DNA from 4 places in the Rhizobium sp. NLR16a genome. Region 2 is predicted to be linked to each of the others. Evidence: riboswitches for the same ligand, from Rfam matches in the RefSeq annotation. Region 2 holds a riboswitch; each other region holds the start of a gene.

Region 1 (7,594 bases), on a different replicon from region 2:
GCGCGGTCAACACGATGAACTGCGCGAGATTGATGGCATATGTGCCTTCGCGCAGGATCTTGCGTTGCGGCCCCTTCTGGCCGCCCTTGGTGAGAAAGCTGCGCACATCCTGAAAATCATCGGCATCGATATTCGAGGCCAGCGTCTGGGTCGGCGGCAACGGCTCGCCGTCACGGGCGAAGACATAGCCGATCTGGCCCTGCGGAATGGTCACGAGGTTGGCGCGATGCATCGAATACTGGAACGGCATGAAGAAATGCAGACCGCCGCGCACGACATCCGGCTGAAAGCCGGCCTCGCCATAGAGCGCGATGAAGCCATTGTCGACGGAGCCGCGAAAGCTCCACAGCTTTTCGAGGATGCCGAGCCTGTCGTTGGGGATATAGCGGATTACTCCGCTCCACCGGAACAGCATGGCCAGTATGATGAGGGTGACAGCGATTTCGATCGCCTTCCATCCCATCGGGCTAAGGTATTGGAGGGTTTCCATCTTTTCTCTCGCATAGGCGCACGGGTTCGTCCACCCGATGACCGCCCGGTTGGCGTTGGTTGATATGACGGGGAAATGGCGCGCCTTTTTGCGCGACGCGCTAAGAACCTGTCGAACGCTTAAGGCTGCTGATTGTCAGGGAGAATGACCGCGAGTCCCGCTGGGGGACGGCGCGTCGTGAGTGGTCTCACATCGGTGTTGCCTTGCTAGACATAACGATAGAGGAAGTAAGGACAACAGCTATCGGTGTAAAGATGTTCAATGCTGAAATCGGATAAGTACTTCCAGTGATTTTGCTATTTCGAACATTCAATTCAGCTGAATAAATATTGCCGCTTGACTTACATACCGGGCCGTTGAGCCGGGGTCTGGAAAATTGCGTTGGCAGGCCCTCTGCAAGGTCAGGCACGCTCGCTATCCACGTCTTGTCTGCTGTTGGTGTGGCGCATTTCTTGTACAGTCGGGTCGATACACCGATCCCCGCTTATCTAAGCCGCAAGTTTCCGAGATCGGCTGACGGTAGTCCTTTGGCGAGAGCCGTAGCTCGCGTGAGGACGCGGAATGATGTCTGCCGCGGACTCAAAGCCGGCGGATGAGAACGCGTGAGGGTCGGCTTGACATCAGGGCCACTCCGGTCTTTGATGCCGAGCATTCACCAGGGGTGTCCCGGCAAGGGGCTGAGATTCTGCTGAACAATACGGCTTTGCCTGTTGTGGCGCAGTGACCCGTTGAACCTGATCCAGTTCATACTGGCGTAGGGACGGTGCGGACGCTGCGGCTGTCGGGCGGATTTCGCTTTGTTGCTTGAGGCGTCTTTTCATCATTCCAACTCTGGAACTGGGTCTCCAAACGTCAAACCTTGGAGCCTCACCCATGAATATTGTTGCACCCAAGCTTACTCCGGTCGTCACCACCGGCCCGCTTCCGGGCTCGACCAAGATCGCCAAGCCCGGAACGCTCTATCCGGATCTGCGCGTGCCGATGCGCGAAATCAGCCTTCACCCGACCTCGGGCGAACCGCCGGTAACGGTCTATGACTCCTCCGGCCCCTATACCGACCCGACACATACGGTCTCGATCGACGCCGGGCTCCCGCGTTTGCGCGAGAGCTGGATCAGGGCGCGGGGCGACGTCGAAGCCTATGAAGGCCGTGTGGTGAAGCCTGAAGACAATGGTTTTGCCACAGGCGAACGGCTGACGCCGGAATTCCCCCTTCGCAGCACGCCGCTGAAGGCAAAGGCCGGCCGCGCCGTCACCCAGCTCGCCTATGCGCGTGCCGGCATCGTCACGCCGGAAATGGAGTTCATCGCCATCCGCGAAAACCTTGGCCGGCAGGCCACGAAGGAGGCGCTCGCTCGCGACGGCGAGAGCTTTGGCGCTGACGTTCCCGATTTCGTGACGGCCGAATTCGTGCGGCAGGAAGTGGCAGCCGGCCGGGCGATCATTCCAGCCAACATCAACCATCCGGAGGCCGAACCGATGATCATCGGCCGGAATTTCCTGGTGAAGATCAACGCCAATATCGGCAACTCGGCCGTTACCTCGTCGATGGCGGAAGAGGTGGAGAAGATGGTCTGGGCAATCCGCTGGGGTGCCGACACGGTCATGGACCTTTCCACCGGCCGCAACATTCACAACATCCGGGAATGGATCATCCGCAATTCGCCGGTTCCGATCGGAACGGTGCCGCTCTACCAGGCGCTGGAAAAGGTGAACGGCATAGCCGAGGATCTCACGTGGGAAGTCTATCGCGATACGCTGATTGAACAGGCCGAGCAGGGGGTCGATTATTTCACCATTCATGCGGGCGTGCGGCTTGCCTATATCCCGCTCACCGTCAATCGTGTCACCGGCATCGTCTCACGCGGCGGTTCGATCATGGCCAAGTGGTGTCTGCATCACCACAAGGAGAGCTTCCTCTATGAGCATTTCGAGGAAATCTGCGACATCTGCCGCGCCTATGACGTATCCTTCTCGCTTGGAGATGGTCTTCGCCCCGGCTCGATCGCCGATGCCAACGACGCCGCGCAATTTGCCGAGCTCGAAACCCTCGGCGAACTGACCAAGATCGCCTGGGCCAGGGATTGCCAGGTGATGATCGAAGGCCCCGGCCACGTGCCGATGCACAAGATCAAGGAGAATATGGACAAGCAGCTCAAGGTCTGCGGCGAGGCTCCCTTCTATACGCTCGGACCGCTGACGACCGATATCGCCCCCGGCTACGATCACATCACCTCCGGCATCGGAGCCGCAATGATCGGCTGGTTCGGAACGGCGATGCTCTGCTACGTCACGCCGAAGGAGCATCTGGGCCTGCCCGACCGCAGCGACGTCAAGACCGGTGTCATCACCTACAAGATTGCCGCGCATGCCGCCGACCTTGCCAAGGGCCATCCGGCCGCCCGCATCCGTGACGATGCACTGTCGCGGGCGCGCTTCGAATTTCGCTGGGAAGACCAGTTCAACCTCTCGCTCGACCCGGATACGGCGCGTTCCTTCCATGACGAGACCCTGCCGAAAGAGGCGCACAAGGTAGCGCATTTCTGTTCGATGTGCGGCCCGAAATTCTGTTCCATGCGCATTTCCCACGACATTCGCGCCGAAGCTCAGAAAGAAGGACTGGAAGCGATGGCTGCCAGGTATCGTGATGGCGGCGATCTCTACATGCCGGTCGCCGAGGCCGCGAAAACGCCTGCCGGAGAATGACGATGCATATTCTCGTCAAGGGGGCCGGCGTTGCCGGCCTCACCGTTGCCTGGCAGCTCTATCGACATGGTTTCCGGGTCAGCGTCGCTGATCAAGCCGACCGGATCGGTGCAGGCGCTTCCGGCTTTGCCGGCGGCATGCTGGCCCCATGGTGCGAAAGGGAAAGCGCGGAGGAGCCGGTCCTGGCGCTCGGCCGTCTTGCCGCCGATTGGTGGGAGGCAGCACTACCCGGCCATATCAATCGTCGGGGAACGCTTGTCGTGGCGGCCGGGCGCGATGCCGGCGAACTCGACCGCTTTTGTCGCCGGACAAGCGGATGGGAATGGCTGGACGAGCAGGCGATCGCGGCTCTTGAACCGGATCTCGCCGGCCGCTTCCGCAGGGCATTGTTCTTTCCGCAGGAAGCGCATCTCGATCCACGGCAGGCACTCGCGGGGCTGGCCGCCGGACTTGAAGAAGCCCGCATGCGTCTCACATTCGGCACCACGGGCGATGCTGACCTTGCCCATTACGATCGGGTGATCGACTGCACCGGGGCTGCTCAGATCGGCCTTCTGCCCGGCCTGCGCGGCGTTCGCGGAGAGATGCTCTGCGTCGAAACGAACGAAGTGACTCTCTCTCGCCCCGTTCGCCTGCTGCATCCGCGCTATCCGATCTATATCGTGCCGCGCGAAAGAAATCGTTTCATGATCGGGGCGACGATGATCGAAAGTGACGATACCGGCCCTATCACCGCGCGTTCGCTGATGGAGTTGCTGAATGCCGCCTACACCCTCAATCCTGCCTTCGGCGAGGCACGGGTGACGGAAACCGGCGCAGGCGTGCGGCCGGCTTATCCCGACAATCTGCCGCGTGTGACGCAGGAAGGGCGCACAGTCCATGTCAATGGTCTCTACCGCCACGGTTTTCTGCTGGCGCCTGCCATGGCAGGCGAGGTGGCGCGGCTTCTTCTTGGCGAAGGCAATCAACCGGAAAGGAGGGCATCATGACCTTCATCATCAATGGTGAGGAACAGGAGGTCGCGGCCGCGACGCTCGCAGATCTTCTCCTCGCTCTCGACTACGAAGGCGAATGGCTGGCAACCGCAGTCAACGGCGAGCTGGTGCACCGCGAGGACCGCGCCGATTTCAGGCTCGGCGAACGCGACCGCATCGAAATTCTCTCACCCATGCAAGGAGGCTGAGATGCTGAAACTTTATGATGTTGAAGTCCGCTCCCGACTGCTACTCGGGACCGCCCGCTATCCGTCTCCAGCTGTCCTTGCAGAAGCGGTCAAGCGCTCGAAGACCGAGATCGTCACCGTTTCGCTTCGCCGCGAAGCCGTCGGCGGCAAAGCGGGCGGCGCCTTCTTCGATCTGATCCGCGAACTTGGCGTGCGCGTGCTGCCGAATACGGCCGGATGCCACAGCGTGCAGGAGGCCGTGCTGACGGCGAAAATGGCGCGCGACGTCTTCCGCACCGACTGGATCAAGCTCGAAGTCATCGGACATCACGATACGCTGCAGCCTGACGTCTTCGGCCTTGTCGAGGCGGCCCGCATCCTCACTGGCGAGGGCTTTCAGGTCTTCCCCTACACGACCGACGACCTTGTCGTCGCGGAAAGGCTGCTGGAAGCCGGCTGCCGCGTGCTGATGCCCTGGTGCGCGCCGATCGGGTCCGCTCAGGGGCCGCTGAACCCGATGGCGCTGCGATCGTTCCGGGCGCACTTTCCGGATGTGCCGCTGATCATCGATGCCGGCATCGGCCGCCCGTCTCATGCCGCCACCGTCATGGAATATGGTTATGATGCCGTCCTTCTCAACACCGCCGTTGCCGGCGCAGGCGATCCCGCCAGCATTGCCGAGGCCTTCGCGCTTGCCATCGATGCCGGCCGCCTGGCGCATGGAGCCATACCGCTGGAGCCACGCGACGTCGCCTTCCCATCCACGCCCGTCATCGGCAAGGCCGTCTTCTCATGAAGCTCGATCCCTTCTATCTCATCGTCGACAGCGCCGAATGGGTCGAGCGTCTCGTGCCACTCGGCGTCAAACTCGTCCAGCTGCGCATCAAGGATTGCCCGGACTCCGTGCTTCGCGAGCAGATCCGGCGTTCGAAGGCTGCCTGCGCGGCCGCGGGTTGCCAGTTGGTCGTCAATGACCACTGGAAGCTGGCGATCGATGAAGGATGCGATTTCATTCATCTCGGGCAGGAAGATCTGATGGCCGCTGATAGAAATGCCATTCGTCGCGCCGGCATGAAGCTCGGCCTTTCCACCCACGACATATCGGAGCTGGAGACGGCGCTGGCGGCCGAGCCGGATTATGTTGCGCTCGGGCCGGTCTGGCCCACGATCCTCAAGGCGATGAAATGGGCGCCGCAAGGCGTCGAACGCCTTGCTGACTGGCGACAGCGCGTCGGGATGATTCCGCTTGTCGCGATTGGCGGGATCACCGCCGAACGGGCGCCGCTGGTATTGGAAAAGGGCGCCCACAGTGCCGCCGTGGTCACCGATATTACCCGCAACCCGGATCCCGAGGCCCGCACGCTGCAGTGGCTGGCCGCGACCGCGCCATGGCGGCGCGCATGAGGGATGAAGGGTTATTCCCGCCGGAACGCGGGATCCTGCCGGCGCGGGGGTGTTGTCATATAATCAACGCCGGTTCGGATCTGTTCAATTCCACTAAGGACCTTGGTTTCATTCAGCCTGACAACGGCGGCGGGGACGCGTTCGTCCATATTTCTGCCGTGGAACGCGCTGGCATGCGCGAAATCGTTCAAAGGCCAGAAGAACGGCTACGACTTGGAGCATGACGACAAGTCCGGCAAGATGTCGGTCTGGCAATCTTCAGTCTGCTTGAAGGGGTACAGACGAGTGGACGGAGGTCCGTCAAGGACCGCGCCAGGAATTTTTTCGACGACCCAGCTGACATCGTTTGCATATGCCGAGCCTGAGACCGCCCGTGGGGCTACCCTTTCAGGTAAGTGAGAGCGTACTCAATCCTCAACGTGTTGCGTTTTGCGGGACCAAGGGAAAGAAGTCACCAGTTTCTGCACAACGGGCGTATGTTCACTCGGTACTTCCTGCTCAGCTGATCCAGCATCGTGCAATGCCTCGCGAAGAGCCTGACCTTGCGGATGATCGCCGAAGTGCTCCAGAAAGCTCGAAATCGGCCATCTCGTCACAGTGCCGCCGGAGGCATCGTTGGCGCGATGGATGACAGTATGCTGGTCCGCTGTTTCGTTATGTTCGAGATACCATTTGTCTCCGTTTGGACTGGCCGCAAATTCGTTTGGTGCTTCTGGCATTCTAGCCTCCTCTGACGGTGCCCATTATTGTGCCGCTTCCCGGCGGGCTGTTGCGCATTATGGTTTCGCAAGCGCAGCAGCAAGGTCTTGAGTGAACGGCTTGGACCGCCGGCGCAATCCCGCGCCGTGTGCACTTTCGCTGCAGGTAGTTCATGGCACGGAGAGTCAACGACTTCCTGCGCCTCCGACGCTTGCGCCGAGGGCGATGAGAAGCTCTCTAGCTGTTCGAACGGCTCCGGCATGCAACCGTCCATCCCGTTGGTAAGGGCTTCGTCGAATGAGCTTTGCGAGAACGTTCTGTTCAGGCGCCGGTAGGCGACCTAACTTCAATGGCTGAACGGATACCCTGCATCCGCTTGCGATTTTTTTCGAACTCGGCGGATGATTTCGAGGGCAGTGGTGTTTTTCCGAAGTGCCGGCTGAGTTCGATAGAGAGGGCGGCGGGCGAGGTCATTCCGTCGTGATAAAGCTTGAACAGCAGTCTGACGGCAACGTTGTAATATTTCGGGTCTGCAAGGCTACTTGTGCAATCATATCCGGCGTCGTCAAGGACGCCCTGCAATACAGCCAGGTCAGAGGTCCGCACAGACATGTTGAGATTGGAAGACATGCTGTCCTCCTTCAATTTGGGGCGAAGGCAGAAACCGACCTCCACGCAGTAGCGCCCTGAGAAACAGCTACTGAAGACCTACCATGCGCCTAATCGATACGGCTGGCAAACTGAATATTGTGGGATGGGCAGAAAGCGGTCAGACCTGTGCGTCCCAATGTGGTGATTTTTCGCAATCATCTCTTTCCAGGTTCAATCATCAGGGCCAAAAGGACGTAAAAGGACCGTCCGAACTCCGAATGAAGTCGGTGAACCGGAAATCGCTTGATCACCTCTTTCCGAGCTGGAGCAATGCGACATCACGCCTGCGACGGCATGATCGCTGCAGGTCTTTGCAACATACCACTGGGCAGAATTTCAGCATCACCAAAGACTAAGAGGGGCTGGGCTTTCGACCACCGAGCCTGATCGCCAATCCGGCATTCCTTGCTCAATTGCCTCGCGGGTCATCAATTCTTCTTGTCCGCAGGCGCGTCCACATCTCGCGTGGCGCCCCCTTCGTT
Region 2 (7,594 bases):
GCAATATCGGGACATCGGCATTGAGGTCATCGGCATTGTAGCAAATAATCGGACTGCAATGGTTGACGAGGCCCTAGCTGAGGTGGACGCATGGGTGACCAAATGGCTCCCGAATGCGAACATACGGATCGGGTTCGACTACTCAGGCGAAATGGATGAGGATTGGCTCAAAGCCAGTCTATCTTCCGCCGTTCCACGGGCGTTCGTTGTCGACCTAGACGGTAGGATCGCCTTTATCGGCGATCTGGTTAAGCTCGAGGACGTTCTGCCAAAAGTGATTGACGGCAGCTGGCGCGCCAGCGCCGAAGCAAAAAGTGCCGAAGAGGAGCGGATTGCTGAAGCCGAGATCCATGCTCCGGCGCGCGCGTTGCTTCGTCGAATCCGGGCGGCGACCGATATTGAGGATTGGAAGACGGCGCTCTCTGCCATTGAAGAGGGCATCATCCTTTTCCCGGACAACATCAAGTTCCACCAGAAGCATGTCGAGATATTGATTGGAGTAATGCGCGACATGGAGGCGGGCTGGATAGCATTAGTCCAATTTGCTCGCACTGCAATTGAACGAAACTCTGAAGATTGGCTCTCGCGGCGTTGCGAACCAACGCCAGGTCTGCTCGTGCTGCCGTTTGCCCGCGAATTTCGCAAAGCTTCGCCGCTATGTGCGGGGGATTACAGTTCGTTAACATTGCGCATCGCCCGCGCGGACTCGCGTTGCAGCCTTTCCAACAGATGCAATGCTCGATCAGCTAGGCCCGTCGGAACAAAGATGTGGTCGTGGTGATATGCGGCCACCATGTTGCACGGTATCCCGGCTTCTGCGAGAGAGGCGGCGACGCCCGCCGTAAGGCCGACGCCATCGAGCGCAGAATTCACATCGAGGGTGATCTGGCGCATCGCAAGTGACGTTTCGAACCCCGCTTCGTGCGCCTCTCCTTTCTCAAGGATGACTGTCAAACCTTCTTTTTCGTGAAATGTCGCGATCGGATTCAGATTGTGGGCTTTGCTCCCTTCATTGGGAATCGAGCAGAATACATACTCACCCTCTTTGAGCGAGGGCGTCATATTCGACAGCATTTCGAATTTGTCTCGCAACACAATAGCCATTGCCCGCGGTCTCCTCTGCGTATCACACGATGTCTTGGCCATGTCTAAGACGGGAACTGGGCGCGAACAAATGAGATTTCCTTAACTGGCATAAGGCAGATTGACGATGTTGGATCGTTTCAACTTAAGCGCAGTCCTTCGCAACGCAAGCCCGTGAGCGGGTGACCAAAGTACTTCGGGTTACGCCTTTGGCGGTCTCGCAGCATACTAGAGCGCTTGAAGAAAAGGTTGGCTGTCTTCATAGCCCGCGATCAACCGTCCGGCCTACTCAATTGGAGTGAGGATATTCCGTTACGCCGCACGGTACTCCCACGACAACGCAGACTCCTTCCTAGAGGCCTCCCCATTCCCGAAGTAATAGCATGTCACCTCGTCTCGGGAGGCATTGATTTCTTGCTCGAGATAGCGGTGAAGCGCGACCCGTGAGTTGCGGCACCAATCTTCCTGGAAGAGGTGCAGCGTGGAAGAAGCTGCTCAAAGAAGTCAGCGCGGCGCATCACATATCTTTTTTAGAATCCCTAGAGCGGATGCGGTCCTTCGGATCCTCGACGCGTCGAAATCCGCGTCATTCTCCAGAGCTGTCACCTCTGTCACAGTCAGACCAGTGGTTTCTGCGACGTCGTCAAGCGAATAGCCGCGAGCCAGACGAGCTTCTGCAAGCAGAGCACCAACGGACGGGGCAACTGGGAATTTCGCAATCTTCGAGACCATGTTCATGTCGTTTAAGGCTCCTTTTGGCGGCCAGAAAACGTGCGCCCGTTTTCTAGTTCCACCGCTGCCGACCGCGTCCGGCAACGGACAGTTTCTTCGAAATCCGCGAGCGCTCTTTCTATCAGTTTGTGCGACGGAGTATAGGTCTGACGCGATGAAGGATGGACAACCCTTGCATGGCAAACGACGAGAGGTGACCAGCTCCGAACTGCGGCGCAAACTCGCGACGGCCGACAAACAGCTTCCTATCTGGCGGGAGCGTTCGCGCCGGTGGAAAGCTCGTGGGGAGTAATGCACTGATTGTTCCCAAGCGGGGAGTGATGGACAAACAATTCGGGCCCCTCGTGGGCCGCAGGTTCGGCCAAGAGCTTGTGAGAAATCTCCCGGGCTCTGTTGATCGGCGTCCGGTTGAATAAATCGCCGGAAAACGGCGCGTCAAGGTCAAGCGCGGCCTGAGTTCAAGGACCCTTCATCGTCTTGGCACTCTAAGGGTTTTGTGAGACTTGGAGCGCCCAAAAAGAGGATGCAAGCAAACCTGCATTGTGTCGCATTCGCGCTTCAGCTCTTGATGACGGAGTCCTTGAGGCGTGACGAGCTGAAACGGAATGTAGCCCTTCTTTTCGACCTTAGCAGGCTTGAGTGCGGTGTCGAGTGAGCCTTGCCCTGGCCGGCGGCATCCTGGAACACGGTAAGGTCGAGATCGCGCGCCTGCATGGCGGCAAGCACGTCCTGTGTGGCGTCGACGACGGCGCCGACTCGGCCGTGGTCATATTCATATTCCTTGCCTCTTTGAAACGTCTGATCACACCGTGTCTGCATGGCGGCAGACGGCTTTCGGGCGTGCCCGTCAAGCATGCGGTCGAGAACGGAGAAACCGATGGCGAGTTCGGTCTGCCGACCAGGCCGCGACCTGGCTCCCAGACGCCGCCCTATGATGGCCTTGTATCGCCCGACTACCGTTTTTACCAGCAAGAGTTTGCCGTAGCGGTAGAGACCTGCCATTTCACCTAGGCGCCGTGAAGTGCGATATATGTAATAATATATGACTGACATACTTTATAACTCGCAGGTTTCTCACAATAATAGGTAAAGTCTGCCAAACTGGAAATGATATACGATAATATATACTCAACACATCTGTTGCGTTGTTTATCATTTTCATCGAGTGTCCCGTCATGAGGAGCTACGGTAGCACAGGAAATTCTTTCCCTATGAATGCTGAAATCTTTCCGGCGACAGCATCGTCTGGAGGCTTGCACAAGGAGCACATGACATGGATCATCAAAAGCAATCAGACAAGCGCCTTGGCTGCTCGCATCTGCAGTTGGCAACCATCGACGGCGTGTCGCTGTCTGGTCTGCAGTTGTCACTCGAGCGGCAGGAGGGTTCTGGGTCGACGAAGAAGACCTTTTTCCAACAATTGCTCCTGGATTTTGCTTTCGGCTGCGAGCTATTTTATCCGATCCAGCTATATGAACATCTCGCAACGAGCGAGGGCGACGACAAGGGCGCTAAACCATTAGGTGAGAGTTACGAGTATGGAACTGGGAGAGTTCGGACCGGCCGCCACGTCCCTCATTTGAAATCCACGTCTCTCGGGTTTCCATATTCCAGAATGGAAGCGCCTGCTCAGTCGCCAACTCTTGCAAACTACAACAACAGGTCGGCGAGCGGATGGAGGACATCATGGACGACATGGATGCAACGCAAGCAAAGGACGGCTCGGGCACACGGGTTTCAAAACGTGCGAACCAGCACCGCAGGAACATCGAAAGATGGTAAGAAAGTCTTCAGGAACCTGACCGTTACACGGTACGCGCAAGCCCTAGTTCAAATCCTGCTGCCGCTATCATATACACTGACAACGCTCACTTGTCGGCAAAATTCAAGGGTATTTGGCCCGCAAGGTTCGCCCAATTATACTTCCGAAAGGATTTCATTCTCTATGTCATTATGTTCTGCGAAATGCATTCGCATCGCCGCGCTTGCAGCGGCTGCCATCGTGCTGGGCACCCAGTTCGCAATTGCGCAAGAACCGTCTATAGGGGCTCAGTGGCTGAACACGCCGGTATCTCGGGTGGAAGCGCTTGCGGTCCTCCAGACCCTGAATGCCAATCTCCTGAGTAACGCCAGTGCTACGTTGACCCTTGACCGTTGGTGCGCCGCGCATAAGCTCGCACCGGAAGGTTTCAAGATCGTAGCTCAGCGTGTGGGCGGGCAAGGCAAACCGGCCGATGAGGACATCCGTGATCTTCTAACCGTCGGACCGGGTGAGTTGATCGCCTATCGCCGCGTCCGACTGGTCTGCGGCGACCGCGTCTTGTCCGAAGCCGACAACTGGTATGTACCTGCAAAATTAACTGCGGAGATGAATCAGGCGTTGAATACCAGCGATATCGCGTTTGGCAGAGCCGTTCAGGCTCTCAATTTCACTCGCACAAACCTGTCTGCCAAGTTGCTCTGGTCCCCTCTATCCGAAGGCTGGGACATGGACGGCTTAACAGCGCATGAAACAAGTTCCCTCGGCCTGCCGGCGTTCCTGCTCGAACATCGTGCCGTACTCAAACTTCCAGACGGCACGCCGTTTAGCGCCCTGGTCGAAAGCTACACGGACAAAGTACTAGACTTTCCAGTTCCGCGCCTGCTTTCTCAATAGCGCTTCTGTATCTCGGTAGATTTGGCGAACTACTCAGAATAAATCGACTGCCTATGCGACAAGGGCGCTTGTCTTGCGGAAGCGTGCCGGCCGGACGATTGCCCTTGTCCATCGCTTAATCGCGGCGACACGCACGATAGCCTGTGTGTAACCTGACCCCGTGCCATCGCAGATTGTCGCTTGACAGTCCCCTCGGCAAGCCTCTACCCTTTTCGCATTCACCAGGGGGGTCCCGGCAAGGGGCTGAGATACTGCTGGACAATACGGCTTTGCCGATTGTGGCGCAGTGACCCGTTGAACCTGATCCAGTTCATACTGGCGTAGGGACGGTGCAAGCGCTCAAAGGCAGTGGATTCACGCTTGGAATCCGTGCCGGCGTCTTTTCATCATTCCGGCTGATGACTGGGTCTCCAATCGAAAACTTGGAGCCTCAAACCATGAATATCGCCGCCACCCCAACCGTCACCACCGGCCCCTTGCCGGCATCCAGGAAGATCTACATTCGGGGGGACGTCCATCCCGACATTTGCGTGCCGATGCGCGAAATCAGCCTGCACCCGACATCGGGCGAGCCGCCCGTTGTCGTCTACGACTCCTCCGGCCCCTATACGCTCGAGGGCGCCGAGATCCGTATCGAACAAGGGCTTCCCTCACTGCGACGCGACTGGGTTCTCGCCCGCGGCGACGTCGAGGCCTATCAGGGCCGCCATATCCGCCCCGAAGACAACGGCTTTGCCAGCGGCGAAAGGCTGACGCCCGAATTCCCCACGCTACGCCATCCGTTGCGCGCAAAGGAGGGCAAGGCCGTCACCCAGCTCGCCTATGCGCGCGCCGGCATCATCACGCCCGAGATGGAATTCATAGCCATCCGCGAAAACCTTGGTCGCAAGGCGCAGGCGGATGCCATGGTCCGCGACGGCGAAAGCTTCGGCGCCCATATTCCGGACCATGTGACGGCGGAATTCGTCCGGCAGGAAGTGGCGGCGGGTCGGGCGATCATCCCCGCCAACATCAATCATCCGGAATCCGAGCCGATGATCATCGGCCGGAATTTCCTGGTGAAGATCAACGCCAATATTGGCAATTCTGCTGTCACCTCGTCCATGACGGAAGAGGTCGAGAAAATGGTCTGGGCGGCCCGCTGGGGCGCCGACACGGTCATGGATCTCTCCACCGGCCGCAATATCCACAATATCCGCGAATGGATCATCCGCAATTCGCCGGTGCCGATCGGTACCGTGCCGCTCTATCAGGCGCTGGAGAAGGTCGAGGGCATTGCCAAAGACCTGTCCTGGGAGGTCTATCGTGACACGCTGATCGAACAGGCGGAACAGGGCGTCGACTATTTCACCATCCACGCCGGCGTGCGGCTTCACTACATCCCGCTCACCGTCAACCGCGTCACCGGCATCGTCTCGCGCGGCGGTTCGATCATGGCGAAGTGGTGTCTCCATCATCATCGCGAAAGCTTCCTATACGAACATTTCGAGGAGATCTGCGACATCTGCCGCGCCTATGACGTTTCCTTCTCGCTCGGCGACGGCCTGCGCCCTGGCTCCATCGCCGATGCCAACGATGCAGCGCAATTCGCCGAACTGGAAACACTGGGAGAGCTGACCAATATCGCCTGGGCGAAGGATTGCCAGGTGATGATCGAAGGTCCCGGTCATGTGCCGATGCACAAGATCAAGGAGAACATGGACAAGCAGCTCGAGGTCTGCGGCGAGGCACCCTTTTCTACACGCTCGGGCCGCTGACGACGGATATCGCACCCGGCTACGACCATATCACCTCTGGGATTGGCGCTGCCACGATCGGGTGGTTCGGCACGGCAATGCTTTGCTACGTCACGCCGAAGGAGCATCTGGGTCTTCCGGATCGGAACGACGTCAAGACCGGCGTCATCACCTACAAGGTCGCCGCCCACGCCGCCGATCTCGCCAAGGGGCATCCGGCCGCACAACTGCGCGACGACGCGCTCTCCCGCGCCCGTTTCGAATTCCGCTGGGAGGATCAGTTCAACCTCTCGCTAGACCCCGAAACCGCCCGCAGCTTCCACGACGAGACGTTGCCGAAGGAAGCCAATAAGGTGGCGCATTTCTGCTCCATGTGCGGCCCAAAATTCTGCTCCATGCGCATCTCGCACGATATCCGCGCCGAAGCACAGAAGGAAGGTCTGGATGCGATGGCAGCGCGTTATCGTGAGGACGGCGGCCTCTATATGCCGATAGAAGCCCAACAGCAATCGGGCGAATGAGATGCGTGTGCTTGTCAAAGGCGCCGGCGTTGCCGGCCTGACGGTGGCGCATGAACTGCGCGCTCGAGATGCCGAGGTCACCGTGCTCGATCCATATGGCAGTTTCCTCGGCGCTGCATCGTGGCTCGCGGGCGGAATGTTGGCGCCCTGGTGCGAGCAGGAGAGTGCTGATGGCGCCGTGCTGATGCGCGGCCTCACCGCCGCCGACAAATGGGAGGCAATGGTGCCTGGAGAGGTGCGACGAAACGGAACGCTCGTGGTCGCGTCGGCCCGCGATCTTGGTGAACTGAGACGCTTTGCCTGCCGCACGACCGGTTATGAATGGCTGGAAGAGCCGGCGATCGCGTCGCTGGAACCCTCTCTTGCCGGGCGATTCCGGCATGGGCTGTTCTTTCGCCGCGAAGCCCATCTCGATCCTCGGCGAGTGTTGTGTCTGCTGCGCACCAAGCTGACGGTTCAGGGGGTCACCTTCGTGGGCGAGAGCCCGCACGAGGAGAGCTTTGACGGTGTCGTCGATTGCACGGGCGCAGCGCAGATCGGCGAGGCGAAGGAGTTGCGCGGCGTTCGCGGCGAAATGCTCTACCTTAGAAGCTTTGACGTGGATCTCTCCCGGCCGGTCCGCTTGCTCCATCCGCGTTTCCCCGTCTACATCGTCCCGCGTGGAGACGGTCTGTTCATGGTCGGCGCGACGATGATCGAGACGGAATTCGACGGGCCTATAGTCGCCCGTTCACTGATGGAACTGCTCAACGCTGCATACACGCTAAATCCGGCCTTTGCCGATGCAACCATAATCGAAACGGGTGTCGGAATCCGCCCAGCCTTTCCGGACAATCTTCCACGTGCAAGCCATCAGGGGAAGGTGA
Region 3 (7,594 bases), on a different replicon from region 2:
CGGCGATATGAATGGTCATCAGGCAGCCCTCCCGGCGGCTTGCTCGTTTCGGGATGGCAGGCCTCCCCAGCCGAGCGCCATCGTGCAGACAACATCTCAGGGAAGCCGATGACGATCAATAAAGCTATCTCGTGGAATGATAGGTTTTTTCTATCAAAGCTCCTCATCCCGCACGAGCACTCTCGCTTCGTGCAATAGGGCCGAAACGAGCGGGGTGAAGGGCTCGCGATAAGGCGCGACAAGACCGACCAGATGATGCGCCTCAGGCTCGACGATCGGAATCATCCGGATTTCCACGGGAAAACCAAAGGATTTCGCGACGTTGCGCGGCATGATGCTCGCCCAGCGACCGGTCCTGACATGCGAGAACAGCACGATCATCGAATTGGATTCGAGCGTCGGATGCACCGTGGCGCCGGCTTCCGTCAGATGCCGGTTGATGATGCGGCGGTTCTGCATGTCAGCTGTCAATAGACAAAGCCGAAGATCGCCGACTTCCCGCCAAGTCACGTTGTCGCGATCGGAAAGCGGGCTGCCTGCGGCCGTGATCAGATTGTAGCGCTCGGCATAGAGGGGCACGGTCGTAACGCGGCCAAGCGGTTCATTTTCTAGGTAGGTGATGCCGGCCTCGATTTCGAGATTTTCCAGCATGCTCAGCACCTGCAGCGAGTTCCGCGAGACGATCGAGAAGGTCACTCCGGGATGTCGTTCCTGAAAGGGCGTAGTGATGCGCGAAAGCATGGCGAGCGCGGTCGGAATGGCAGCGAGGCGGATGTGGCCGGAAAGACCACGGCGGGCGGCGCGCATTTCCTCGCGCATGGTGCGGGCGTCGCCGACGATGCGCCGCGCCCATTCAAGCACCCGCTGCCCCTCCGGCGTCAGCCCTTGAAAACGCGAGCCGCGCTGCACCAGCATGACACCAAGCTGGTCTTCAAGCTGCCGGATGGCGGCCGAAAGTGTCGGTTGCGAGATCCCGCACTCCTCGGCGGCGCGGCCGAAATGCTTTTCGTTGGCAAGGGCGATGAAAAATTCCAGCTTGTCGATCATCCGGTCTCCCGATCCGGCGCGAAATCATCCGGATCAGCCTATCTTCGACGCAGCAACCGTGCTCCGCAAGGGCGGGTGCTAATTGTTTTCTGCAGGAAAAAGATCGAACAGCGATTCGAGGAAGGCAAGCACGCTCGTATTGCCGATACGGTAATTGACGAGCCTGCCCTGACGGCGCGTATTGACAAGGCCTTCGAGCCTCAAACGCGCGAGCTGCTGCGAGACCATCGCCTGCTGAATGCCGAGGATATTTTCGATTTCACCCACCGTCCGCTCCTCGGTCGCGAGTATGCAAAGAATTAGAAGTCGGGTCTGGTGCGCCAGCGCCTTCAGCAGATCGCTCGCCTCACGAGCGTTTCCAGCGAGTTTGTGCAATTCCTGACCGGACATTCCCGGCTCGGGCTTGGGCAATGGCATTCGACATCTCGGAAGGGAAGCGAAAAGGCAGATCAGCCCAATAGCATATTCGCACACGCGAATTTGCCAAAAGTGATCAAATGTCAAAAAAGGTCTAACTAAATCAGCAGATAAGCTGGCCGCCATTGATCTCGAGGACCTGGCCGGTAATGTATCCGGAGAGGGAGGGTGCCGCCAGGAACAGATAGGCCGGAGCGCAATCCTCCGCTGTGCCCAGCCGCTGCAAGGGAATAGACTTTCTCGTCTGCTCCAGCTTTTCGCGGGAAGAATAGCGCTCATGGAAATCCGTCTCGATCGTTCCGGGCGAGACACAATTGACGCGGATGCCATCCGGCGCAAGCTCGCGGGCAAGCGCCTTGGAATAGGTTGAAATGAAGGCTTTCGAGGCGGAATAGATCGAAGAACCGGGGCTGCCGCCGGTCAGCGCGGAAATTGAAACGGTGTTGACGATGGCAGCGCCTTCCGCCGCCTTCAATGCCGGTAGCAACGCACGCGTCAGCGCCACCACCGACGTCTGGTTCAAACGCACGATCGCCTCATAATCTGCGTCGGTCAGTGTGGCAGCCGGAAAACGGCCGAGCATGGTGCCGGCGTTATTGACGAGCACATGCACCTTGTCGAAGAAGGCGAGCGCATTTTCGGCAAATTGCGCAGCGCCGCCAACGGCGGTGAAATCGGCGTGCAGCAACAGCGCCCGTCTTTCGGATTCAGCCGTCAGCAGAAAATCCGGCAGCTCGCGTCCCGGTTTGCGCCCGATATGGACGATCACCTTTGCGCCGCAGTCCAAGAACTGCCGGGCCACTTCGAGGCCGATGCCCCGCCCGGCGCCGGTCACGATGACATTGCGATTCTCGAATAGTCTCGGATGGAACACGAAGCCGTCCTCCTCGCGGACAATGCCGCCTGTTGCGCCATTCGCCCTTAACATATGAGCGCGCCGGCCGAAAGAAAGGCGGCATCATCTTTCCGCCAGAGGCTAGAGCTTTTCCCTGAAAGCTCATATGTCGATTTCGGTCTCCAGCAGCCGTGCGCCTGGCCCCTCCTCGCCGAGCCGATCGAAGGGATTGCGCAACGGACAGCTTTCGATCGACAGGCAGCCGCAGCCGATGCAGCCGGTCAGGCGGTCTCGCAGCAGGCTCAGCCGCCTGATTCGCGCGTCGAGTTCATCCTTCCAGCGCGCCGACAGCGTCTGCCAGTCGGCAACCGTCGGCGTGCGTCCCTGCGGCAGGGAGGCAAATGCCGTCTGGATTTCCGAAAGCGGTATGCCAACACGTTGCGCCACCTTGATGATGCCGAGCCGGCGAAGCACATCGCGTCCGTATCGCCGCTGATTGCCGCGCGTGCGGATACTCGAAATCAGCCCCTTGGCTTCGTAGAAATGCAGTGCCGAGACGGCAAGACCACTGCGTTGCGCCACTTCGCCGACTGTCAGAAGCCTGCCGAGCGGCGTCGCAGAAATCCTATTCATCGCCCATTGACCTCAATATTAGTTGAGGTTTTATAACCCCTGCTCCCCCGGCCGTAAAGCGCGAGGGCGCAGGAAGGAGCGACAGCGAGATCATCCGGTCGATACGAAGCTGAAATGATGGCATCGGCGCTTGTCCGCCCTGGTACCGATCGCCCCTGCCGATATAGCCGCCCGAGAGGCGAGCGCTCGGGTTCCGTTCCCGGCAGGTACGGAACCTCGGAAAACACCCGGACAGGACCTCGTCCGGGTGTTTTTTCATCTGCGCCCCGTCCCGGCCGGCCGGACGGGTTTGTAATTTTGCGGTTGCGGCAACAAAACCCCGATGATAGTTTTCGCCGAATGACAGGGGAGCTCTGTATCGCCGGGGCTGAGATGCGAGGCGCAAGCCTCCGGACCCTTCTAAGCTGATCTGGGTAATGCCAGCGGAGCGAGGTCCAAATGTGTTCCGGCGCGCAAGTGTCACTCTACCCGACGTCCGGCAATTCCGCCGGCATCCCTCTCGATGCCGTCAAGGCAACCGCCCCCAATCGCGGTAGGCTGCGCATCGAGACCGATGTCCTCGACAGGTTTGCGCTAACGGCCAGACGAAAGCCTGAAATCGAACGCCGATGACATCGCCACGACCATCGGATTCGCGCCTTGCGACGCTCTGTCTCGCCGTGTACCGGACAATGCCCGCCTTGCTCGCAGGCTTTGCCTTTCTGGCGGCATGGGAACTCTATGTGGATCTTTCCGGCATCAAACCGTCCATTCTGCCGGCGCCTTCGCGTATTCTTATCCAGGGCTGGCTGAACCGAGAGGGGCTGATATCAAACACCTGGCCGACGCTCGGCGCGACACTCGGCGGCTTCGCCCTGTCGCTCGCCTTCGCCTTCGCCTCTTCGATCCTGATGGATTTCATGCCCTTCATGCGTCGGGCACTGCTGCCGATCTTCATCGCCAGCCAGACTCTGCCGCTGGTGGCGATCGCACCCCTCGTCGTTCTCTGGTTCGGTTTCGGCCTTTTGCCGAAGATATTGCTGGTGGCGCTCGTCACTTTCTTTCCGCTGCTCGTTGCCCTGCTTCAGGGTTATGAGGCGACCGATCGCGACATCGCCGAGCTCTTGAATTCGATGAAGGCGAGTCGCTGGCGCATTTTCCGCCTGGCGCGGCTTCCCTCGTCGCTGCCCTATTTCTTCGCCGGCCTTCGAATCTCGATCACCTATGCCGTCGTCGGCGCGATCTTTGCCGAATATGCCGGCGCTGCAAGCGGCCTCGGCATTTATATCCTCAACGCCAAGAACAATTTCCGTCCCGATCTCGTGCTCGCCGCCGTGATCGTCAGCGCTGTGTTGACGCTCTGCCTCTTCGCGCTGACGGTGGTTATCCAGCGTTTCGTCATGCCCTGGCAGCCATCCAAGGAACGGCGCCGATGACCGGTCAGATGCTTGAGCTGCGCAACATCTCGAAGTCCTTCGACGGCATGAAGGTCCTGGACGACATTTCGCTCGCGGTCGCAAACGGCGAGTTCGTCTCGATCGTCGGCCCATCCGGCTCGGGAAAATCGACCGTGCTGAGACTGCTGACTCAGGCGCTGCGGCCGGATTCCGGCAACATGCTTTTCAACGGTGCGGCGCTGGAACAGACGCCGCATTCCTTTGCCTTCATGCCGCAACGCGATGCGCTGATGCCCTGGCGCCGGATCATCGACAATGCCGTGCTCGGCCTGGAAGTGAGGGGCATGAATCGGCGGGCCGCCCGCGCCGCTGTCGCGCCCCTCTTCGAGCGGTTTGGCCTGGCCGGCTTCGAGCATCACTACCCCGCCTCTCTTTCCGGCGGCATGCGCCAGCGTGCTGCACTGCTGCGCACCGTCATCCAGAAGCAGGACATGCTGCTGCTCGACGAGCCCTTCGGCGCGCTCGATGCGCTGACTCGCATCCAGATCCAGGAGTGGCTGCAAGACATGTGGACCGAACATCGCTGGACGGCGCTGCTGATCACCCACGATGTTCGCGAGGCCGTTTTCCTCTCCGACCGGATCTACGTGCTGTCTGCCCGCCCGGCCCGCGTCATCCGCGAATTCCGCGTTTCCCTGCCCCGCCCGAGAAGCATCGCTGATCTCGGTTCGCCCGCGGCCCAGGCAATCGAGACTGAAATCCTGCAAACCCTGCTTCATCCGCAAGAACAGGATGATTTCAGGCCGGTCGGCCTGCAATCTGAATCCTGTTCCAATTTAAAGAGTTAGAGCACGATGTCGTCCGAAAACCGCTCACACTTTTCGGGATCCTGCTCTAATAGACCTGAGGAGGTCACCATGCTGCTTCTCACCCGTCGACAGACGATCCTCGCCGCTATCGCAACAAGCCTCGCCGGCCGCGCCGCCTTCGCTCAATCGGCGCCCGCAAAGGTTCGTATCGCGCTCGACTGGACGCCCAACACCAACCACATCGGCATCTATGTCGCCAAGGCGAAAGGCTTCTACACGGCCGCCGGCCTCGATGTTGAGATTCTGCCCTTTACCGACACCAGCGCCGGCACGCTGGTGTCGAACGGGGTCGCCGACTTCGGCATCAGCAGCGAGATCGAGGCTCTCACGCAGCGCGCTGGCGGCGGTGACGTGAAGATGGTCTACGGCGTCGTCCAGACGGAAACCGCACGCCTGATCTTCAAGGGCGGGCGCGACGACATCAAGAGTCCCAGAGATCTCGACGGCAAGACCTATGGCGGCTTCGGCGGCACCTGGGAAAGCGCGCTGGTCTCAGCGATGATCCGCAATGACGGCGGCAAGGGCGACGTCAAGACCGTCACCCTTGGCACCTCCGCCTATGAGGCGCTGGACAATGGCTCGATTGACTTCACGCTGGAGATCTACACCTGGGAAGGCATCGCCGCCGAGCTGGAGAAGCGGAAGATCAGCCGCTTCCACTATTCCGATTACGGCATTCCCGACGAGCAGACGACGGTCATCGTTTCCAGCGACGCCTATCTCTCGGCCAGTCGAGAACACGCCCGCGCCTTCATCCAGGCCACACGTCAAGGCTATGTCTACTCCATCGACCATCCCGACGAAGCCTGCGAACTGCTGATATCGGGAAGCAACGGCGCACTGATGAACACGGAACTGGTAAAGGCTTCCCAGAAGGCATTGATCGAAGGCCATTTCCTGAGATCCGAGGCCGGCGTGATCGGCACCCTTGACCCGGCAAAGGCCGATGCCATCGGCGGCTTCCTGCTTGAGAACGGCATCCTGGTTGATGCGAATGGCGTCGTGCTCAGGGAGAAGCCGGACTTTTCCACCTATTACACCAACGAACTCCTCGGCTGATCCCGACCCGCCCTTGCCGACGCGGCCTTCCGCGGCAATGCTTTGAGCTTGGGCGGCTTGAGCCGAATCGAGCGGGGCGGGAACGACATGCGAGCACAGGACAGACTGGTCGGAGCCGACTTTCTGCGCGCGATGGCGTGCTTGTTGGTGCTCGCGCATCATCTCGCGCTCCGGCTGGATATGCGCAGAATTCCGGATGAATTGGCGCCGACGGCCAACGTCCTCCGCTTCGGCAATTTCGGCGTCGCCATCTTCTTCGTGCTCAGCGGCTTTCTGCTTGCCCGCCCTTTCTGGCACGCTCTCGACGCCGGCGGCGCCATGCCGAGCCTCGGGCACTACGCCATCCGCAGGTTGGCGCGCATCACTCCGGGCTTCTGGTTCGCCGCCAGCGTCGGCTTTATCCTCAGCCTGACGCTGCTTGCCCTGCCGCTGACGCCGGAGCTCGTCGTCCGCTATGTCTCGGGACTGCTGTTCATGAGCCAGTGGCATTGGCGCACGTTCTTTCCCGTCGAAGCCGATGGGCCGCTCTGGTCCATTCCCTTCGAGGTCACCAGCTATGTGCTCCTGCCGGCCGCCTTTTTCCTGCTGTTTCGCTTGCCCCTGCTGCGGCGACGTCCGTTCTTCGCCCGCGCCGTATGGCTCTGCGTCATTGCCGTCGTCCTTCTTGCCCATCTGGTAATCCTGAGGCTCTTTGCGCTCGACGATATTGGGCGCGGCTGGGCATATGGCCTGCAGGGCGGGGCGAAGGAATGGATGCCCAACTATAATCCGATCGGTTTCTTTGCCGTCTTCGCGCTCGGTGCCTTTGCCGCCGGCATCGAAGTGATGTTGTCCGCAAGGCGCTCTTCCTGGTTCGACGCCGCGGCACTCCTGGCCCTTTCGGTTGCCGCTTACCGCCTCCTCATATCACCTGGCGGCTCGGCCGAAGGTTACGGCTGGCTTGACATCCCCTATGGATTTCCAGTCTTTCCACTGGCGGTCGCAACAGCGCTCGTTTCGCTCAGCCGTGCCCAGGGCCTGGGCAGGCTGCTTGATAACGCTCCTGTCCGCTACGTCGCCAAGATCTCCTTCGGCATTTACATCTGGCAGGAGATCATCCTGACATTGATCCAGAGACTCGACCCCGGCTCGTTCGGGGCCTCCTCGGAGAACGTGGTCACCGGTTGGCTGCAATCCTGCACACTGACGGCGGCGCTCGTTTTTCTGGTGGCAAGCCTCAGTTATTATCTGTTGGAACGACCGGTAATCGATTTCGGCAATCACCTCACATCGCGCCGCCTGATCGGGCTACTCCTTTAGAAGTATAATTTCGAACGCCACTCAACTAGAGGCATTAAGGTTAACGCGAAATACTCCCA
Region 4 (7,594 bases), on a different replicon from region 2:
GCATAACAGGCGAGATCGAAGCCGGCAGCTCCGCGTCATAAGCCGAATAGACGACATGGGCGACCATGGCCCAGGGCGTATCCTTCAGCGTGACGAACGGCTTGAAATCGGTGGCGATGAGCGTTTCGCGGCTGGCATCGACCACCGGACGCTCCTTGTGGGAGTCGAGCGTGGCGCGGCCATGGCCGGGAATATGCTTCATGACGGGCATGTTGCCGGTCTCTAGCAGGCCGTCGACCACCTCGCGGCCGAGGGCGGCGATGAAGTCCGGATCGGGGCCGAAGGAGCGGGCGCCGATGACCGCGCTCGTCGTCTCGAAGACGAGGTCGAGAACGGGCGAGCAGCCGCTGGAAAGGCCGAGTTCCGTCATCATCGCGCCCATGGCCTGGGAGGACAGGCGCAGTGCCTTTTTGCCGAGATCGAGATCGCGCCGCGCCAGGTCGGCGAACTGGCCGAAGCTGCGGAAGAGCGGCCAGGGACCGGCGTCGAGGTGTTGGACGCGCCCGCCTTCCTGGTCGGTGAAGACAGGCGCATCGTCGCGGCCGACGGCTTCGCGAAAGCGCTCGATCAGCCGCCTCGTCTGCTCCGGCTCGCGCTGATTGCGCCGCCCGACGAAAAGGCCGAGCGGGTTGGTGTCGCGAAAGAGCGCGAATTCATAATCCGATATGATGGGATTCGGAAGCCCGACGAAAAGGGCAAGAGGGGTCGAGGACAATTCTGGAACTCCGGTATCAGATGGTCATTTCGGCGCGCTTCTGAGCATGCCTTCGTAAATGCCCTTGTCGGGGGCGGGGATAACGATGGCGCCTGCGGTCCTGGCGTAGAAGTCGACGGGGCCGGCATCGCCGATGAAGGCGTAGGCATGGCCGAGCGTCTTCATCGTCTGAAGGCAGGCGGAAAACAGCGCGAGGCCGATGCCCCTGCCGCGTGCTCCGGAATCGACGCCGGTCGGGCCGAAGAAGCCACGCGCCGTGGTGTCGTAGCAGGCAAAGCCAAGCAGCTTGCCGCCTTCGACTGATATCAGGCAGGCGACGGGCTGGCGGGAAAAAGCGACCGAAACCTCGCTCGCCCAATTCTCGCTGAATTGTTCGCGAACCCAGTTGACCACGAGGTGCAGTTCCGCAGGAAGAGCCGGACGGATGGAGGCGCCGACGACGTCAGCCCGCTCTTTCAGTTCGGCGAGCCTGGTGGAATATAAGCTCACAAGCAGGTCCGGCACCCGTCTCTCCTCTGGATGTTCCGTTATTGCGGAATATATCCCCTTTTAATGTCATAGACTTGGCCATCTCAGAAGGCTTGTCAACAGGGATTTTCTTGGACGCGACTGTTCTCGTTGCGGCCTCGACGTGCGGTATGGGTCCAATGCAAAACGGCCCGGAACAAGCCGGGCCGTTTTACATTTGCATCTGTTTGCCGATGCCAGCGCCTATTCGCCCTCTTGCCAGAGCGCGTGGAAATGCTGCACCGGACCGTGGCCGGAGCCGACGCTGAGCTTTCCGGCGGCTACGACCGCGCCGGCGAGATAGTCCTTGGCAGTGGCAACAGCCCCTGGCGTCGAGTCGCCTTTGGCGAGTTCGGCGGCCAGCGCGCTGGACAGCGTGCAGCCGGTGCCGTGGGTATTCTTGGTCGGCACGCGTCGCGCCTCGAACCAGTGCAGGCCGTCGGCAGTGGCAAGCACGTCGGGGCTTTCGTCACCGTCGAGGTGTCCGCCCTTGACCAGCACGGCGGCCGGACCAAGGGCGCGCAGCCGCTCGGCCTGGGCGGCCATCTCGGCCCGGTTTGTCGCGACCGGCTGGTGCAGAAGTGCGGCGGCTTCCGGCAGGTTCGGGGTGAGAAGCGTGGCAAGTGGCAGCAGCCGCCTGGTCAGCACGTCGACCGCTTCAGGTGCGAGCAGGGCGGCGCCCCCCTTGGCGATCATCACCGGGTCGAGAACGACGGGGATGCCACGCCGGTGCGCGAGGGCTGCGGCAACGGCCTCGGCGATGCCGGCATTGGCGATCATGCCGATCTTGACGGCGTCGACGCGCACATCGGCAAAGACGGCATCGATCTGGTCGGCGACGAATTGCGGCGGCACCAGATGCACGCCGCTCACCCCTTGCGTGTTCTGCGCCGTCAGCGCGGTCAGCACCGCCATGCCGTAGACGCCGCGGGCGGAAAAGGCCTTGAGATCGGCCTGGATGCCGGCACCGCCCGAGGGATCGGAGCCGGCGATGGAGAGAACGTTGCGGATCATGGGCGGACCTTTCGGATTTCTGCGGCGATGCGGCGCGTGGCCGCCTCGGGGTCCGGCGTGCCGGCGATGGCTGAGACGACGGCAAGCCCATTGGCGCCTGCGGCAAATACCTCGGCCACGTGGTTCGCCTTGAGGCCGCCGATGGCGACTGACGGCACCGGCGAAGCCTTCACCAGCCTTGCCAGACCGTCAAAGCCGATCGGCTGCTTGTGGTCGGCCTTGGTCGGCGTCGCAAAGACCGGTCCGACGCCGGCATAATCGACGAGACCAGGATCGACGGCCGTGGCAAGCGGCGCTGTCTCGACCGAGAGGCCGAGGATCATGTCGGGACCGATCATCGTCCGTGCCGTGCGCGCGTCCATGTCCTCCTGGCCGATATGCAGGCCGTCGGCACTTATGGCGATCGCCGCCTCGACATCGTCGTTGACGATGAGCAGGGCGCCGGTTCCCGCAAGCGCTTGTTTCAAGGCTCGGCCGGTCTCGATCATTCTGGTCGTGCCCGCATGTTTGTCGCGCAGTTGCACCATCGTGGCGCCGCCGGCAACGGCAAGGCGCGCGGTCTCGACCATGCCGATCCCGGCGCAGAGTTCGGGGTCGAGGACGAGATAGAGCGAAAGGTCGAAAACCTTCATACGGCCGAAATCCTTGCCCGGGCATCGAGCGTTTCGGCGTCCAGGGCTGACAGCGCATCGAGGAAACGCCAAGCGAAGGAGCCGGGGCCGGCCGCCCCGAGGGCGGCATCCTCGCCCGCGACGGAGAAGGTCGCAAGGGCCGCAACTGTCGCCCCGAACGTATCCTCAGGGGCGGTCGCGGCAAAGGCGCCGATCAGGCAGGTGAGCGAGCAGCCGAGTGCGGTGACCTGCGGCATCAGGACCGATCCGCCTTTGATGCGCACGGCTCTTTCACCATCGGTGACGAAATCGGCCGCACCGGTGACGGCGACCACCGCCCGCTGCCGCTCGGCGAGCCGCCGCGCCGAGCCTTCCGCCTGCTCGACCGGGTCGCGGCTGTCGACGCCCTGGCCGCGGCTCTCTCCGCCGGCAAGGGCGATGATCTCGGAAGCATTGCCGCGGATGATCGTCGGCTTCAGCGCCAGGAGATCGGCGACCGCTCCGCGGCGGAAGGCCGTCGCGTAATGCGCGACCGGATCGAGGACCCATGGTTTGCCGGCTGCGTTGGCGGCCCTCGCCGCCGTCTGCATGCCTTCGATCCATTGCGTCGAAAGCGTGCCGATGTTGATGGTCAATGCATTCGCGATGCCGGCGAATTCGCCGGCTTCTTCAGCGGCGTGCACCATGGCGGGCGAGGCGCCCGACGCAAGCAGAACATTGGCCGCGATGTTCATGGCGACATAATTGGTGATGCACTGGACGAGCGGCGGCTTTTCGCGCATCGCCTTCAGCATGGCTCCCGACGTGATCTTGTTTTGCATGGCGCCCCTTTCAGGCGGGGGCGGGCACGGGGCAATTCGTGCGGGCGAAACCGCGACCCCGAGCGACTCCCTCCGCCGGCATTATCCGGTTCAGGTTCGAAGGGTGCTTCTCAGCCCGTCTGTCGACGGGCGCCCCTGTCTCTCATCGCGCTCTTTTTCGCAGAGAACGGGGCGGATGTCATCTCGAAAATGAGGGTTCGGTACTCTCCTTGCGGCTGCGCTTTAGGCGTGAACGTTGCTGCTCAGGAATGCAATCCCGATCGCATCCTATCCGGCTAACTCAAATCGTGAAGATCCGTCGTAATCGCCGGCCCGATCGAAAACTCCGAAAACCGCACCCTCAACCCGCTGCGCTCCGGCGTGCAGGCCGCCGGCCCGACTTCATAGCGGTCGGCAGCCGGGAAGGGCGCTAGCCGCAGCAGCGGCCAGCGGCTGCCGTCGCGGGAGGCCTGGATGCGCATGGCGCCGCCTGCAACGGTGACGCGGATGTGGAAATCTTCGAGTTCCTTGAAGGGCTGGGACACCGACCAGTCGGATCTGCCGTCGGTGACGACGGCGCTGAGGAAGGCTTCGCCGTCGGTGAATTCGACGCCTGACTTCACCCAGCGTGTTTCGTCGAGGCGCACCATCAGGCCGGCCTGATCGTAGAGGGTGCGGAATTCGCCCTGGATGCGGATCTCGGCGGTGAAGCTGTCACCGGTGGGAAAAGCGAGGAAATGGCCGTTGTCGCGGGTGAAGCCGTAATAGGTTTCGCACCAAAAATCGGTTTTCTCGTCGGTCGTCAGGGTGAGGCTGGTTTCGTCTGCGCGCCAGCTGGCCGGCTCGTTCAGCCACTTTCCTTTGTTGAAATCGATGCTCATCCCGTTCTCCCGTTCTGTTGAAGCCTGACCGCAGGCGACCACCTGACTTTGGCATATCATGCCGCTTTCATGCAGCGCAGACAGCCGCAGATGAAGATGGTGCTTTTTCGGCGTCGCGCTATCCGCGGCTGCATAATCCGTCGCCCGCGCTTGACAGGATCGATCCAGTTCTTATTCTGTTACAAAAAGATGAATTGCATAATAATGGAACTAAACGGGAGCCATCACATGAAAACACTGGTCGCATTCCTGCTCGGTACCGCGCTCGTCGCCCTGCCGTCCGCCCTGCTTGCCCAGGAAAAGGGCGGCGTCATCAATGTCGCGACGATCGGCGAGCCGCCGACGCTCGATCCGATGTCGTCGACGGCTGATCTTGTCGGCATCGTCACCCAGCATATTTTCGAAACGCTCTACACCTTCGACAAGAGTTGGAACGTCACGCCGCTGCTGGCCGAAAGCCTGCCGGAGATCAGCGCCGACGGCAAAACCTATACGATCAAGCTGAGGACCGGCATCAAGTTCCACGACAATACAGACATGACGTCCGAGGATGTTGTCGCCTCGCTTGGCCGCTGGACGAAGATCGCCTCGCGCGGCAAGCAGGTGGCGGGCTTCATCGGCAAGATCGCCGCGACCGATCCTTCGACCGTCACCATCACCCTGAAGCAGCCCTATGCGCCGCTGACCTCGTTGCTCGCCTTCAACAATTCGGCGGCGATCATCATCCCTTCCGAAAAGCAGGACGAACCGATGAAGGAATTCATTGGCACCGGCCCCTATATGCTGAAGGAGCGCAAGGCCGACCAATATATCCAGCTCGTCCGCTTCGACGGCTATAAGTCACGCGAGGGCGACGGCAATGGTTACGGCGGCGCCCGCCATCAATATCTCGATGAAATCCGCTTCGTGCCGGTGCCGGATCCGAACACCCGCGTCGAGGCCGCCATTTCGGGCCAATATGATTATGTCGACTCGATCGCGGTCGAATCCTACGACAAGCTGAAGGCGTCGACTGCCTCGCAGCCGGTCATGCTGAAGCCCTTCGGTTATCCGGTCTTCGTCTTCAATACGAAGGAAGGTGTGGCTGCCAACGTCGAGGTCCGCAAGGCGATCCGCCAAGCGCTCAGCATGGAAGACATGCTGGCGGCAGCCTTCGGCAGCAAGGATTTTTATGCGCTCGACGGCGCCATCTACCCCAAGACCTTTGCCTGGTCGACGGATGCCGGCGTCGAGGGCGCCTATAATGTCGCCGATCCGGAAGGGGCGGCGGCTGCCGCCAAGAAAGCGGGTTACAACGGCGAGCCGATCCGCATCCTGACCAGCCGTCAATACGAGTTCCATTACAAGATGGCGCAGGTCGCCGCCGAATATCTGAAGCTTGCCGGCTTCACCGTCGATATGCAGGTGGTGGACTGGGCGACGCTGACGCAGCGCCGCACCGATCCGAAGCTCTGGGATATCTATATCACCCACAGCCCCTTCCTGCCGGAGCCGGCCCTCATCGGCTCGCTCTCGACTAGTTCGCCGGGCTGGTGGGACACGCCAGCCCGCAAGGCCGCCGTCGATGCCTTCACCTCCGAGGTCGACCCGACGAAGCGCGTGGCGCTCTGGGCGGATGTTCAGAAGGCGGTTTATACCGACGCGCCCTTCATGAAGATCGGCGATTTCAACGCCGTCTCGGCGAAGTCGGTCAAGCTCGAAGGAGTCGATCCGGCTCCCTGGCCGTATTTCTGGAACGCTTCGATCAAGAAGTGAGCATCACCGCCGGCACCGGTCCTTCGGGACCGGTACCGGTCATCTTTTCTGCCGCATCTGCAAGGGCTTGAAGGCCGGCATTCATGATCCGCTACATCCTCCAGCGCCTGTTCGGCATGATCGTCGTGATGTTTCTCGTCGTCACGATCGTCTTCGTCATCGTGCGTGTGACGCCGGGAGATCCGGCCGCCGTTATGCTCGGGCCGGATGCGACGCCGCAGGATATTGCCGATCTCCGAACCCGGCTCGGCCTCGATCAATCGCTCGGGTTGCAATATGTCTATTATATCGGCCAGTTGCTGAAGGGTGATCTCGGCCAGTCGATCTTCCTGAACATGCCCGTCACATCGGCCCTCATCGACCGGGCCGAGCCGACCTTCTTCCTGACGCTGTTTTCGCTTGCCATTGCCAGCGCCATCGCCCTGCCGATCGGCATCTATGCCGCCTATCGGCGCGGTTCCTTCATTGACCAGGCGGCAACGACGCTCGCCATGTTCGCCGCCAGCATTCCGAGCTTCTGGCTCGGGCTCATTCTCATGCAGTTCTTCGCCGTGCGGTTCAATCTCTTCCCGGTCTCGGGATATGGCGGCCCGGGCTCGACCTTCATCGACCGGATGTATCACCTGACCCTGCCGGCCTTTGCGCTTGGCATCGTCTCCTCGGCGTTGATCCTGCGCTTCACCCGCGCCTCGATGCTCGATGTGCTCGGCGACGATTATATCCGCACGGCCCGCGCCAAGGGCTTGATCGAGCGCAAGGTCATCCTCAAGCACGCGTTGAGGAATGCGCTGATCCCGATCCTGACGGTGCTCGGCCTGACGGCGGCGGTGCTGATTTCGGGCGCTGTTGTCACCGAAACAGTCTTCGGCCTGCCGGGTGTCGGCAATCTCGTCGTTTCGGCGGTGTTGCGCCGCGATTATCCCGTCATCCAAGGGGCGCTGCTCGTCATCGCCGCGCTCTATGTGCTGATCAATTTTGCGATCGACATGCTCTACCTGCTGGTCGATCCGAGGGTGCGCTACTGATGGCCGATATCGCAATCAAACCAGCCGAAAGCGAAGGCGGCAAATTCGTCCGCCGCCTGATGAAGCGCAGGACGGTGGCCTTCGGCCTGCTGATCCTGGCGATCTTCGTGCTGCTGGCGGCCTTCGCGCCTGTAGTCGCGCCCTATTCGCCGTCGAAGCTTTCCATCGTCAACCGACTGAAGCCGCCGAGCGGCACCTTCTTCTTCGGCACTGACGAGTTCGGTCGCGACGTCTTCTCGCGCACGATCTTCGCGGGCCGCCTGTCGCTGTTCGTCGGGGCTGCGGT

Evidence for each region. Region 2 has a riboswitch for thiamine pyrophosphate ahead of thiC (phosphomethylpyrimidine synthase ThiC). Riboswitches for the same ligand answer to the same signal wherever they lie in the genome.
Region 1: it holds a riboswitch for thiamine pyrophosphate, as region 2 does, so the genes downstream of both, thiC (phosphomethylpyrimidine synthase ThiC) here and thiC (phosphomethylpyrimidine synthase ThiC) in region 2, are expected to answer to the same signal.
Region 3: it holds a riboswitch for thiamine pyrophosphate, as region 2 does, so the genes downstream of both, J7U39_RS32280 (HMP/thiamine-binding protein) here and thiC (phosphomethylpyrimidine synthase ThiC) in region 2, are expected to answer to the same signal.
Region 4: it holds a riboswitch for thiamine pyrophosphate, as region 2 does, so the genes downstream of both, thiM (hydroxyethylthiazole kinase) here and thiC (phosphomethylpyrimidine synthase ThiC) in region 2, are expected to answer to the same signal.

What each region holds. Positions count from the first base shown of each region.
Region 1 is NZ_CP072871.1:88,401-95,994, reverse strand. It holds gene J7U39_RS30820 (flotillin family protein) at 1-490, opposite strand, end outside; TPP riboswitch at 1,138-1,269, shown strand; gene thiC (phosphomethylpyrimidine synthase ThiC) at 1,364-3,196, shown strand; gene thiO (glycine oxidase ThiO) at 3,199-4,185, shown strand; gene thiS (sulfur carrier protein ThiS) at 4,182-4,379, shown strand; gene J7U39_RS30800 (thiazole synthase) at 4,381-5,154, shown strand; gene J7U39_RS30795 (thiamine phosphate synthase) at 5,151-5,762, shown strand; partial or broken gene J7U39_RS32130 (cold-shock protein) at 5,822-6,008, shown strand; gene J7U39_RS30785 (hypothetical protein) at 6,170-6,481, opposite strand; gene J7U39_RS30780 (hypothetical protein) at 6,783-7,091, opposite strand; gene J7U39_RS30775 (hypothetical protein) at 7,541-7,594, opposite strand, start outside.
Region 2 is NZ_CP072869.1:60,051-67,644, reverse strand. It holds gene J7U39_RS27335 (redoxin family protein) at 1-781, shown strand, start outside; gene J7U39_RS27330 (ACT domain-containing protein) at 670-1,104, opposite strand; gene J7U39_RS27325 (helix-turn-helix transcriptional regulator) at 1,588-1,821, opposite strand; partial or broken gene J7U39_RS27320 (rhizopine-binding protein) at 2,387-2,559, opposite strand; partial or broken gene J7U39_RS31980 (IS5/IS1182 family transposase) at 2,618-2,822, opposite strand; gene J7U39_RS27310 (hypothetical protein) at 3,761-4,471, shown strand; TPP riboswitch at 4,685-4,816, shown strand; partial or broken gene thiC (phosphomethylpyrimidine synthase ThiC) at 4,909-6,728, shown strand; gene thiO (glycine oxidase ThiO) at 6,730-7,594, shown strand, end outside.
Region 3 is NZ_CP072868.1:114,941-122,534, forward strand. It holds gene J7U39_RS25265 (formate dehydrogenase subunit gamma) at 1-19, opposite strand, end outside; gene J7U39_RS25270 (LysR family transcriptional regulator) at 154-1,047, opposite strand; gene J7U39_RS25275 (metalloregulator ArsR/SmtB family transcription factor) at 1,126-1,464, opposite strand; gene J7U39_RS25280 (SDR family oxidoreductase) at 1,568-2,338, opposite strand; gene soxR (redox-sensitive transcriptional activator SoxR) at 2,462-2,932, opposite strand; TPP riboswitch at 3,268-3,380, shown strand; partial or broken gene J7U39_RS32280 (HMP/thiamine-binding protein) at 3,371-3,487, shown strand; gene J7U39_RS25290 (ABC transporter permease) at 3,541-4,347, shown strand; gene J7U39_RS25295 (ABC transporter ATP-binding protein) at 4,344-5,156, shown strand; gene J7U39_RS25300 (ABC transporter substrate-binding protein) at 5,226-6,236, shown strand; partial or broken gene J7U39_RS25305 (acyltransferase) at 6,324-7,543, shown strand.
Region 4 is NZ_CP072867.1:426,143-433,736, forward strand. It holds gene J7U39_RS24260 (glycoside hydrolase family 3 N-terminal domain-containing protein) at 1-715, opposite strand, end outside; gene J7U39_RS24265 (GNAT family N-acetyltransferase) at 740-1,219, opposite strand; gene thiD (bifunctional hydroxymethylpyrimidine kinase/phosphomethylpyrimidine kinase) at 1,427-2,236, opposite strand; gene thiE (thiamine phosphate synthase) at 2,233-2,868, opposite strand; gene thiM (hydroxyethylthiazole kinase) at 2,865-3,668, opposite strand; TPP riboswitch at 3,719-3,815, opposite strand; gene J7U39_RS24285 (DUF1349 domain-containing protein) at 3,944-4,528, opposite strand; gene J7U39_RS24290 (ABC transporter substrate-binding protein) at 4,757-6,283, shown strand; gene J7U39_RS24295 (ABC transporter permease) at 6,367-7,308, shown strand; gene J7U39_RS24300 (ABC transporter permease) at 7,308-7,594, shown strand, end outside.